3 regions of the Aerococcus sp. L_32 genome follow, and region 1 is predicted to be linked to each of the others. Evidence: riboswitches for the same ligand, from Rfam matches in the RefSeq annotation. Region 1 holds a riboswitch; each other region holds the start of a gene.
What was found. A riboswitch is a leader RNA that binds a small molecule or an ion and turns the genes downstream of it on or off. The one in region 1 is predicted to bind FMN.

Region 1 (3,271 bases):
TGATTTAAAAGCTGAAGAACTGATATTTTCTACCAATTACCTAGGTGTTGACCGTACAGAAGGTATCGTGATCATTCAAATCACGATGAATGAGGGACGTACAACTGAAGTAAAAAAAGCTTTATACAAGACGGTTGCTGACAATTTAAATAACCAATTAGATATTCGCAAAGAAGATGTCTTTATCAACTTAGTTGAAGTAAATAAAGAGAACTGGTCCTTTGGTAATGGTATTGCACAGTACGCAGAATAAATAGCATTACTACAAGTACATAAAAGCCATACCCTAGCTATCCCCATCTTTTATTGAGATAGCTAGGGTATCTGTCATCTTAGCCCAGGAGGGATTACCATGTATTACAAATCATCTTACACCTCACCACTTGGCCAAATTGCTATCGTGAGCGACGATAAAACCATTAAAGGAGTGTGGTTTGCTGACCAAAAATACTTCGGTAGTCAATACGTCATGCAAACAATGGCAGCAGCTGAAACATCAGTAATCATACAAGTCAAGAATTGGTTAGATGCTTATTTTGCTGGTGAGAACCCAACTCTTGACCCAAACATTTTGGATCCAGAAGTAACGCCTTACCGTAAGCAAATCCTGAACGCACTGATTAATGTCCCTTACGGCAAAACGACTAGTTATAAGGAATTAGCTGATAAAGTTGCTTTAACCACTCCTGGGAAAAGGGGTTCAGCTCGTGCAGCTGGCGGTGCTGTTGGCCACAATCCCATCTCGATTCTAATTCCATGTCACCGAGTTGTAGCCACTAATGGTGCATTGACTGGTTATGCAGGTGGTATCGACCGCAAAATTGCCTTGTTGGCTTTGGAAGGCTTTGACCAATCCAAGCTAGACAACCACCAAGTATAGGTGTGACGCTAATAGGAATCCATTAATTTTTACATGAAGATGCAAGGAAAAATACCACATAACGGCAAAATAATTTAGGGTGAGATGATGAATAAATTAGCTATTAGAAAGTTATACGATACCTTATTAAATGAAATGGGCCCACAAGGTTGGTGGCCTGCTGATTATAAGGTAGAAATAATCCTGGGGGCTATCCTTGTTCAAAATACCAACTGGCGTAACGTTGAAAAGTCCCTAAATAACTTGAACGCAGCTACTGGTTTTTTGCCAGAAGGAATTTTAAAGCTCCCGTTAGAAGAATTAGAAACGCTGATTCGACCAAGTGGTTTCTACCGCAACAAGGCGCGAGCAATTCAAGCCAGTTTCCAATGGTTTGATAACCACAAATGGGATTATCAAGCCATGCAGTATGCATACGGAAAACAGTTGCGAAGTGAAATCTTGAAATTACACGGGGTAGGGTTTGAAACAGCTGACGTATTTCGCGTTTTTATATTTGACCAACCAGCGTTTATCGCTGATGCCTACGCTAGGCGTTTATTCAGTTGGTTGACAGGCAATTCGTACACAACCTATCAAAGCCTTTACCAAGAGATTAACCTACCGGATGACTTCACTTATGAGGAAGCCCAGGAATTCCATGGCTTAATTGATGAGTTTGGCAAACTATACTTGGGTAAAAATGGCCAGGTGAAGGGAAATTTTTTATCCAATCACCCATGATAAATACTCTATAGTATATATTTTTAATTTAAAAAATACATTTGGGTTTACATTTTCTTTTTAATACCGTATGATATCACCATAAACATTCAAATAAAATCTTCAGGGCAGGGTGTAATTCCCGACCGGCGGTAAAGTCCGCGACCTCCTTTAATTAGGGGCTGACTCGGTGTAATTCCGAGACCGACAGTAGAGTCTGGATGGAAGAAGAGTAGAATCAAAATAAACGAATACTATAAGTCTATAGTTTATTTGTGTGCCCTAGGAATCTTATTTCTAGGGCTTTTTTTCGTCACTCTGACTGGATTATTTGTTGTTTAGAGAAAGGATGAGTGAATGAAAGACTATATGCAAGAAGCACTTGACCTAGCCAAATTAGGACAGGGTTGGACAAGGTCTAATCCTATGGTTGGTGCAGTTATCGTAAAGAATAGCCAAATCATCGGTCGAGGCTATCATCAGCAGTATGGTGGTTTGCATGCGGAAAGAGAAGCCTTAAAGGATGCCAGCGAACAAGGGCATGATGTAAAAGGGGCAACTATGTACGTCACGCTGGAACCCTGCTGTCATTTTGGTAAAACGCCGCCTTGTACGCAAGCTATTATCGAAGCGGGTATTGAAAAAGTGATAGTTGCTGCAATTGATCCGAATCCTTTGGTTGCTGGAAAAGGCATCCAGGAACTAAGAAACCACCATATTGAAGTAGAAACGGGTCTATTAGCCAAAGAGAGTGAAGATCTTAACCGTAAATTCAATTACTTTATGACTCATCAACGCCCCTATGTCACCATGAAATATGCCATGACCCTAGATGGTCGAACGGCCGCCTATACTGGGGATTCCCAGTGGATAACGGACAAAATTGCACGAGAGCATGTGCATTACCAACGCCACAGTAACCAAGCCATTATGGTTGGCATAGGGACTGCGCTTTTGGATGATCCATCGTTAACTGTTCGAATTGACGATTTTGAGGGGCTTAATCCTATCCGTATTGTTTGTGATAGTAGCTTGAAGCTCCCCTTAAACAGCCAATTAGTGGCGACAGCGAAGCAAACGCCCACAATTATTGCGACAATTAATCAGGACCCAGAAGATCACCAAGCCTATCAAGCAGCTGGCTGCCAGCTATTGGTTGTGAAGGAAAAGGATAACAAAGTAGATTTACTTGATTTAATCACACAACTAGGCCAACAAGGTATTCAAAGTATTTATGTTGAAGGTGGATCAAGACTAAATGCTTCGCTACTTGAATCAGGTTTAATCCAAGAAATCCACACTTATATTGGGCCCAAAGTCATTGGTGGTTTTGACCAGTATAGTCCTATCAGTGGTTTCGGTTTTCCACATATGGACCAAGCGGTAACCAGTCATATCAGTGAAATTACCCAATTTGGCGACGACATTTTGATAGAAAGTAGGGTGGGTTAAATGTTTACAGGAATTATAGAAGATATTGGCCATATTGAAAGTATCGAGGCTATCAACAATGATGCAGGACTTCTTTTAACCATTGCCTCGGAAAAAATAGTATCCGATGTCAATCTAGGTGACTCTATTAGTGTGAACGGCATTTGTCTTACCGTGACGAATTACACCGATACTAATTTCCAAGTTGAAGTGATGCCAGAAACGATTGCGAAAACGTCTTTAGAAGGAATTGCTAAC
Region 2 (3,271 bases), on a different contig from region 1:
TAGATGCTTATTTTGCTGGTGAAAATCCCACACTTGATCCAACTATTCTAGCCCCTGAAGTAACGCCTTACCGTAAGCAAATCCTGAACGCACTGATTCATGTCCCTTACGGCCAAACGACTAGCTATAAGGAATTAGCTGATCAAGTTGCTTTAAATGCTCCTGGGAAAAGGGGTTCAGCTCGTGCAGCTGGCGGCGCTGTTGGCCACAATCCTATCTCGATTCTAATTCCATGTCACCGGGTTGTAGCCACTAATGGTGCATTGACTGGTTATGCAGGTGGTATCGACCGCAAAATTACCTTGCTGGCTTTGGAAGGCTTTGACCGGTATAAGCTAGAGAAACACCAAATTTAGGGAGCACTATGAAACAAATCAATATCAGAAAATTATATGACACGCTATTCACAGAAATGGGCCCACAAGGATGGTGGCCCGCAGAAAGTAAAGTAGAAATCATTCTGGGTGCTATTTTAGTACAGAACACTAATTGGCGAAATGTGGATAAATCTTTAAACAATTTAAAAGCAGCAACCGCCTTTTTGCCGGAGGAGATTTTAAAACTAAATGTAGAAGACTTAGAAATACTTATTCGCCCCAGTGGCTTCTACCGTAATAAAGCAAGAACGATACAGGCAACCTTTGAGTGGTTTAATGACCATAATTGGGATTATCAAGCGATTTCCGACCAATACGGCGACCATCTAAGGAGCGAATTATTGAAAATTCGAGGCATAGGCTTTGAAACGGGGGATGTCTTCCGAGTTTATATTTTTGATCAACCAGCGTTTATCGCTGATGCCTACGCTAGGCGATTATTCAGTTGGTTGACAGGAAATTCGTACACAACCTATCAAAGCCTTTACCAAGAAATTAACTTACCGGATGACTTCAATTATGAGGAAGCCCAGGAATTCCATGGCTTAATTGATGAGTTTGGCAAACTATACTTGGGTAAAAATGGCCAAGTAAAGGAAATTTTTTTATCAAATCACAAAAAATAAATACTCTATAGTATATATTTTTTGTTTAAAAAACACGTTTGGGTTTACATTTTCTTTTTAATACCGTATGATATCACCATAAACATTCAAATAAAATCTTCAGGGCAGGGTGTGATTCCCGACCGGCGGTAAAGTCCGCGACCTCCTTTAATTAGGGGCTGACTCGGTGTAATTCCGAGACCGACAGTAAAGTCTGGATGGAAGAAGAGTAGAATCAAAATAAACAATTACTATAAGTCTATAGTTTATTTGTGTGCCCTAGGAATCTTATTTCTAGGGCTTTTTTTCGTCACTCTGACTGGATTATTTGTTGTTTAGGAAAGGATGAGTGAATGAAAGACTATATGCAAAAAGCGCTAGATTTGGCTAAGCTAGGCCGAGGTTGGACCAAGTCGAACCCCATGGTGGGTGCAGTCATTGTGAAAAATGATCAGATTCTTGGCCAAGGTTACCACAAGCAATACGGCGGTCTCCATGCGGAAAGAGAAGCCTTAAAAGACGCTTTTGAAAAAGGCCATGATGTCAAGGGGGCAACGATTTACGTAACCCTTGAACCTTGCTGCCACTTCGGCAAGACGCCGCCTTGTACCCATGCCCTTATAGAGGCGGGTATTGAAAAAGTGGTGGTTGCTGCAACTGATCCGAATCCACTAGTTGCTGGAAAAGGCATCCAGGAATTAAGAAACCACCATATTGAAGTAGAAACGGGTCTTTTGGCTGAAGAAAGTGAAGATCTTAACCGTAAATTCAATTATTTTATGACCCGTAAGCAACCCTACGTCACCATGAAGTATGCCATGACCCTTGATGGTCGAACAGCTGCTTACACTGGGGATTCCCAGTGGATAACGGACAAAACTGCACGTGACCATGTCCATTACCAACGCCACAGTAACCAAGCCATTATGGTTGGGATTGGGACAGTGCTTGCGGATGATCCAGCGTTAACTGTTCGAATTGACGATTTTGGGGGGATTAATCCTATCCGTATCGTTTGTGATAGTAGCCTGAAGCTCCCCTTAACCAGCCAATTAGTCAAAACTGCTAAGGAAACGCCTACAATTATTGCGACAACTAATCAGAATCTACAAGATCACCAAGCCTATCAAGCAGCCGGTTGCCAGCTATTAATTGTGAAGGAAAAGAATGCCAAGGTAGATTTACTTGATTTAATCACCCAACTAGGCCAGCAAGGTATTCAAAGTATTTATGTTGAAGGTGGATCAAAACTAAATGCTTCGCTACTTGAAGCTGGTTTAATCCAGGAAATCCACACTTATATTGGTCCTAAAGTTATTGGTGGTTTTGACCAGTATAGTCCTATCAGTGGTTTCGGTTTTCCACATATGGACCAAGCGCTCACAAGTTATATCCAAGCAATCACGCCATTAGGTAAGGACTTTTTGATAGAAAGTAGGGTGGATTAAATGTTTACAGGAATTATCGAAGATATTGGCCGTATTGAAAGTATCGAGGCCATCAACAATGATGCAGGACTTCTTTTAACCATTGCCTCGGAAAAAATAGTATCCGATGTCAATCTAGGTGACTCTATTAGTGTCAACGGCATTTGTCTTACCGTGACGAATTACACCGATACTAATTTCCAAGTTGAAGTGATGCCAGAAACGATTGCGAAAACGTCTTTAGAAGGTATTGCTAACAATAGCCGCGTGAATCTGGAACGGGCAATGAAGGCAAATGCGAGATTTGGTGGTCATATTGTAAGTGGACATATTGATGGTATTGGTAAAATCACCGCAATTGAGGCGGATGGTATCGCTAATTGGTACACGATTCAAACAAGTAAACCATTAATGCGCTACATCATCATGAAGGGATCTGTTGCTATTGATGGCACAAGTTTAACAGTTGCTGGAGTTGAAGGAGATACATTTAAAGTATCAATCATTCCTCACACCAGTGAACAAACAATCTTTTCAACCTATCAAGTAGGCACTATCGTGAATTTAGAAAATGATATTGTTGGCAAGTATATTGAACAATTTACAGTGAAGGAGCGGGTATAGATGGATTTTTCAACAATCGAAGACGCATTAGCAGCTTTACAAGCAGGCCAAATCATTATGGTTTTGGATGATGAGAATAGAGAAAATGAAGGAGACTTAATTTGTGCAGCTGAGTTTGCAACAACAGCTAATATTAATTTTATGGCGACTCATGCTAAAGGGTTAATTTGCCAGCCAATGAGTCAGGAAATAGCTAGTCGTTTGAATTTGTCGCCAATGGTGGAGGATAATACAGATC
Region 3 (3,271 bases), on a different contig from region 1:
AAGGTTCGTAACTTGTTTAAAGAGCCGGCACCCTGGTTGACCCGCATTTTATTCATTGCATTTGCCCTCGTTTTCCTAGGAGGCGTGAGTGCGGTGGCGGTGTCTAAACCGGCTGACAATGTGACGGTAGAGGAGCAGCAAGCTGCTGAACAAGCCAAGAAGATTGAAGAACTGAATAAACAAAGGGCTGAGCAAGAGAAGCAAGCTGACGCTAGTCTGTCAACTTATAAAGACAGTTTAAGTGAGGCGTCGCTAGGATTTTATGAAGGGATTCCAGATGAACAAGCCCGCTTTGCCTATCAATTACCGGTAACCTTTATTGGTGACTCCCTCATGGTGGGCGAATCAGAGGGTTTGTACACCTTGTATCCTAATGCTATTGTTGATGCGGCGGTTGGTCGACAGTTATATACCTTAATTGGCTATCCAGCTAGCTTAGAAGCACAGGGTATGCTAAAAGATGTCGTTTTGGTTGACCTAGGTGCGAATGGTGGCTTTACGTCAGCTCAATTGTCTGACTTCTTAGATGAGATTGGCCGGGATAAAACCATTTTCCTAGTCAATACCCATGTCGACCGTCCTTGGGCATCTGATGTCAACAAGACTTTAGCTGAAGCAGCTAGTGACGATAGTGATTCAGTATATTTACTGGATTGGCATGAATTCTACAGCAACCACGAAGAAGCGTCCACTTGGTTGAGCCAAGACGGGGTCCACTTTAATCCAGACGGAGGCCAAGTGTGGTTGCAGTTTATCACCAACGGTATGTACGTAACCTTGAAACAATAAAATTTCCATATATAAATGAATCATTCGGTGAAAAGGCAATTGCGGATTTGAGTGCAATTGCCTTTTTTGTGTTGGAAATTAAGGGTATAATGACCCATATTAGAGCGTTATCAAGAGGATGGAGGCAATGCGCATATGGCTGAGGATAAATTGTTGTATACGACACGGGTGCATAATGATCAAGGACTTAAGGGAACGGCCTGGGTTGAAGGGGAGAATGAGCTGCGGGTTCAAACGTCAAGTCCTTTGAAAGCGAATGAGCCTGGGACGAACCCAGAACAATTGATTGCCTTATCATGGGCTACGTGTTTGAATGCGACCATCGAAATTGCTTTAGACCGACACGGTATCAAGGGTATGACCAGTGAAGTGGTCGTTCAAGTGGATTATAAATTAAACCAGGAAACGACCATTACTTATTTTGATTTTAAAGTAGATGTCTATCTCGATTTACCACGTGATCAGGCGGAAGCTATTGTCTATGAGGCAGAAGAACGTTGTCCGGTATCTCAAATTATCGGTGATTATCCTTATACGGAAATGGTGATTCATGCTAATGATCTTGGGGATGGTACAAAGGCATAAACAAGGTGTCTTGACATCTAATCATTGCTTTTACTGGTGGATTTGTGTAGACTAAACTAAGTGAAAAACAAATGAAATGTCTTCAGGGCAGGGTGCGAGTCCCGATCGGCGGTAAAGTCCGCGAATTACCAGGTAAATCAGGTGATTGAACTAGTGGAATTCTAGTACCGACTGTTACAGTCAGGATGGAAGAAGCGTATAGCAGGATGAACGAGACGGCGATGCAAGTCTAGCTGGACTTGGGCTTCTTTGACAAACTCTTCCAAGTAACGTTGGAGGAGTTTTTTTCTTAAATATATTAAGTGAGCGAGGGAACAAGATGGCGAAACCGATTATTCAGGTTCAAGATTTGTCTTTTCAATATAGTCAATCAGACGAGAAATTAGCTATAGATGGCCTATCAACGACTATCTATGAAGGTGAATGGCTAGCAATTATTGGCCATAATGGGTCGGGGAAATCGACCTTTTCAAAATTATTAGTGGGCTTACTAGAAGCCAAGTCAGGAATCATTCAGGTGGACGATAAGGTCCTTTCTATGGAGACCTTATGGGATATCCGTAGTCAAGTGGGGCTAGTCTTTCAAAATCCAGACAACCAATTTGTTGGGGCAACGGTTGAAGAGGATGTGGCTTTTGCCTTGGAAAATATGGGTATGCCGGTTGATGAGATGCATGCCCGTGTTGAGTCTGCCTTGAAACGGGTTAAAATGTGGGACTATCGCGACAGGGAACCCGCAGCCTTATCAGGTGGTCAAAAACAACGAGTAGCTATTGCGGGTGTGATTGCTGTGGCACCGAAAATCATTATTTTAGATGAATCGACTTCAATGTTAGATCCTGAAGGGCGTGACGAATTGATGGCAGTCGTGGCGGATATCAAACAAGATAATGCCCTGACTGTGATTTCGATTACCCATGATTTAAACGAGGCGGCGGAAGCTGACCGGATGCTTGTCTTTAAAGAAGGGCAAATTATTAAAGAGGGGACGCCAGCTGAAATCTTTACTTACGGGAATGATTTAACTGAGATTGGTTTGGATGTGCCTTTTTCTGAGCAACTAAAAAGCGCTCTTGCTAAACGCGGTGTGGCTGTGCCGGATGCATATTTTGATGAAGAAGGGTTGGGTGAATGGTTATGCAAATCGCATTTGAACAAGTAGGCTTTACTTACGGTGCTGGGACACCGTTCGCCAGTGTAGCCTTGCATGATATTAACGTGACGATTCCAGATGGGTCATATACGGCGATTATTGGCCATACAGGGTCAGGAAAGTCGACCATTACCCAACACCTTAACGCCTTGGTACAACCAACTGTAGGCCAAGTACGGATTGGTGAGACGGTTGTATCAGCTGACTCTAAGCCAAAAGACTTGAAGAAAATCCGCCAACGAGTAGGGATGGTCTTCCAATTTCCTGAAGGTCAACTATTTGAAGAAACTGTTATTAAAGATGTCATGTTCGGTCCTATGAATTTTGGTGACGGTGAAGCGACAGCCCGCGAGAAAGCTGAAGCGGCTTTAGCAGCAGTGGGGATTGCCCCGACTTTATTTGAGCGGTCACCTTTTGAGTTATCTGGTGGGCAAATGCGCAGGGTAGCCATTGCTGGGGTGATTGCCATGAAACCGGAAGTACTGGTATTAGATGAGCCAACTGCTGGACTGGATCCAAAAGGTCGGATGGAAATGATGTCAATGTTCGACCGCTTGTACCGAGACCAAGGGTTGACGATTGTTTTAGTGACCCATCAAATGGAAGATGTGGCAGCATATGCCAACCACGTGATTGTGATGGATGGTGGGACTTGTGTGAAAGAAGGGACGCCAGCTGACATCTTTGCGGACCCTGCTTGGTTAGCCAGCCACCAATTGGCTTTACCGGACGCAGCTGATTTTG

Region 2: it holds a riboswitch for FMN, as region 1 does, so the genes downstream of both, ribD (bifunctional diaminohydroxyphosphoribosylaminopyrimidine deaminase/5-amino-6-(5-phosphoribosylamino)uracil reductase RibD) here and ribD (bifunctional diaminohydroxyphosphoribosylaminopyrimidine deaminase/5-amino-6-(5-phosphoribosylamino)uracil reductase RibD) in region 1, are expected to answer to the same signal.
Region 3: it holds a riboswitch for FMN, as region 1 does, so the genes downstream of both, ACRCJ0_RS05295 (energy-coupling factor ABC transporter ATP-binding protein) here and ribD (bifunctional diaminohydroxyphosphoribosylaminopyrimidine deaminase/5-amino-6-(5-phosphoribosylamino)uracil reductase RibD) in region 1, are expected to answer to the same signal.

What each region holds. Positions count from the first base shown of each region.
Region 1 covers NZ_JBOEQF010000049.1:8,905-12,175, forward strand. The annotation lists gene ACRCJ0_RS05150 (tautomerase family protein) at 1-253, shown strand, start outside; gene ACRCJ0_RS05155 (methylated-DNA--[protein]-cysteine S-methyltransferase) at 353-880, shown strand; gene ACRCJ0_RS05160 (endonuclease III domain-containing protein) at 965-1,603, shown strand; FMN riboswitch at 1,698-1,819, shown strand; gene ribD (bifunctional diaminohydroxyphosphoribosylaminopyrimidine deaminase/5-amino-6-(5-phosphoribosylamino)uracil reductase RibD) at 1,940-3,034, shown strand; gene ACRCJ0_RS05170 (riboflavin synthase) at 3,035-3,271, shown strand, end outside.
Region 2 covers NZ_JBOEQF010000032.1:13,390-16,660, forward strand. The annotation lists gene ACRCJ0_RS03860 (methylated-DNA--[protein]-cysteine S-methyltransferase) at 1-356, shown strand, start outside; gene ACRCJ0_RS03865 (endonuclease III domain-containing protein) at 365-1,003, shown strand; FMN riboswitch at 1,095-1,216, shown strand; gene ribD (bifunctional diaminohydroxyphosphoribosylaminopyrimidine deaminase/5-amino-6-(5-phosphoribosylamino)uracil reductase RibD) at 1,336-2,430, shown strand; gene ACRCJ0_RS03875 (riboflavin synthase) at 2,431-3,033, shown strand; gene ACRCJ0_RS03880 (bifunctional 3,4-dihydroxy-2-butanone-4-phosphate synthase/GTP cyclohydrolase II) at 3,034-3,271, shown strand, end outside.
Region 3 covers NZ_JBOEQF010000051.1:10,062-13,332, reverse strand. The annotation lists partial or broken gene ACRCJ0_RS05305 (acyltransferase family protein) at 1-789, shown strand, start outside; gene ACRCJ0_RS05300 (OsmC family protein) at 925-1,374, shown strand; FMN riboswitch at 1,449-1,574, shown strand; gene ACRCJ0_RS05295 (energy-coupling factor ABC transporter ATP-binding protein) at 1,694-2,536, shown strand; gene ACRCJ0_RS05290 (energy-coupling factor ABC transporter ATP-binding protein) at 2,512-3,271, shown strand, end outside.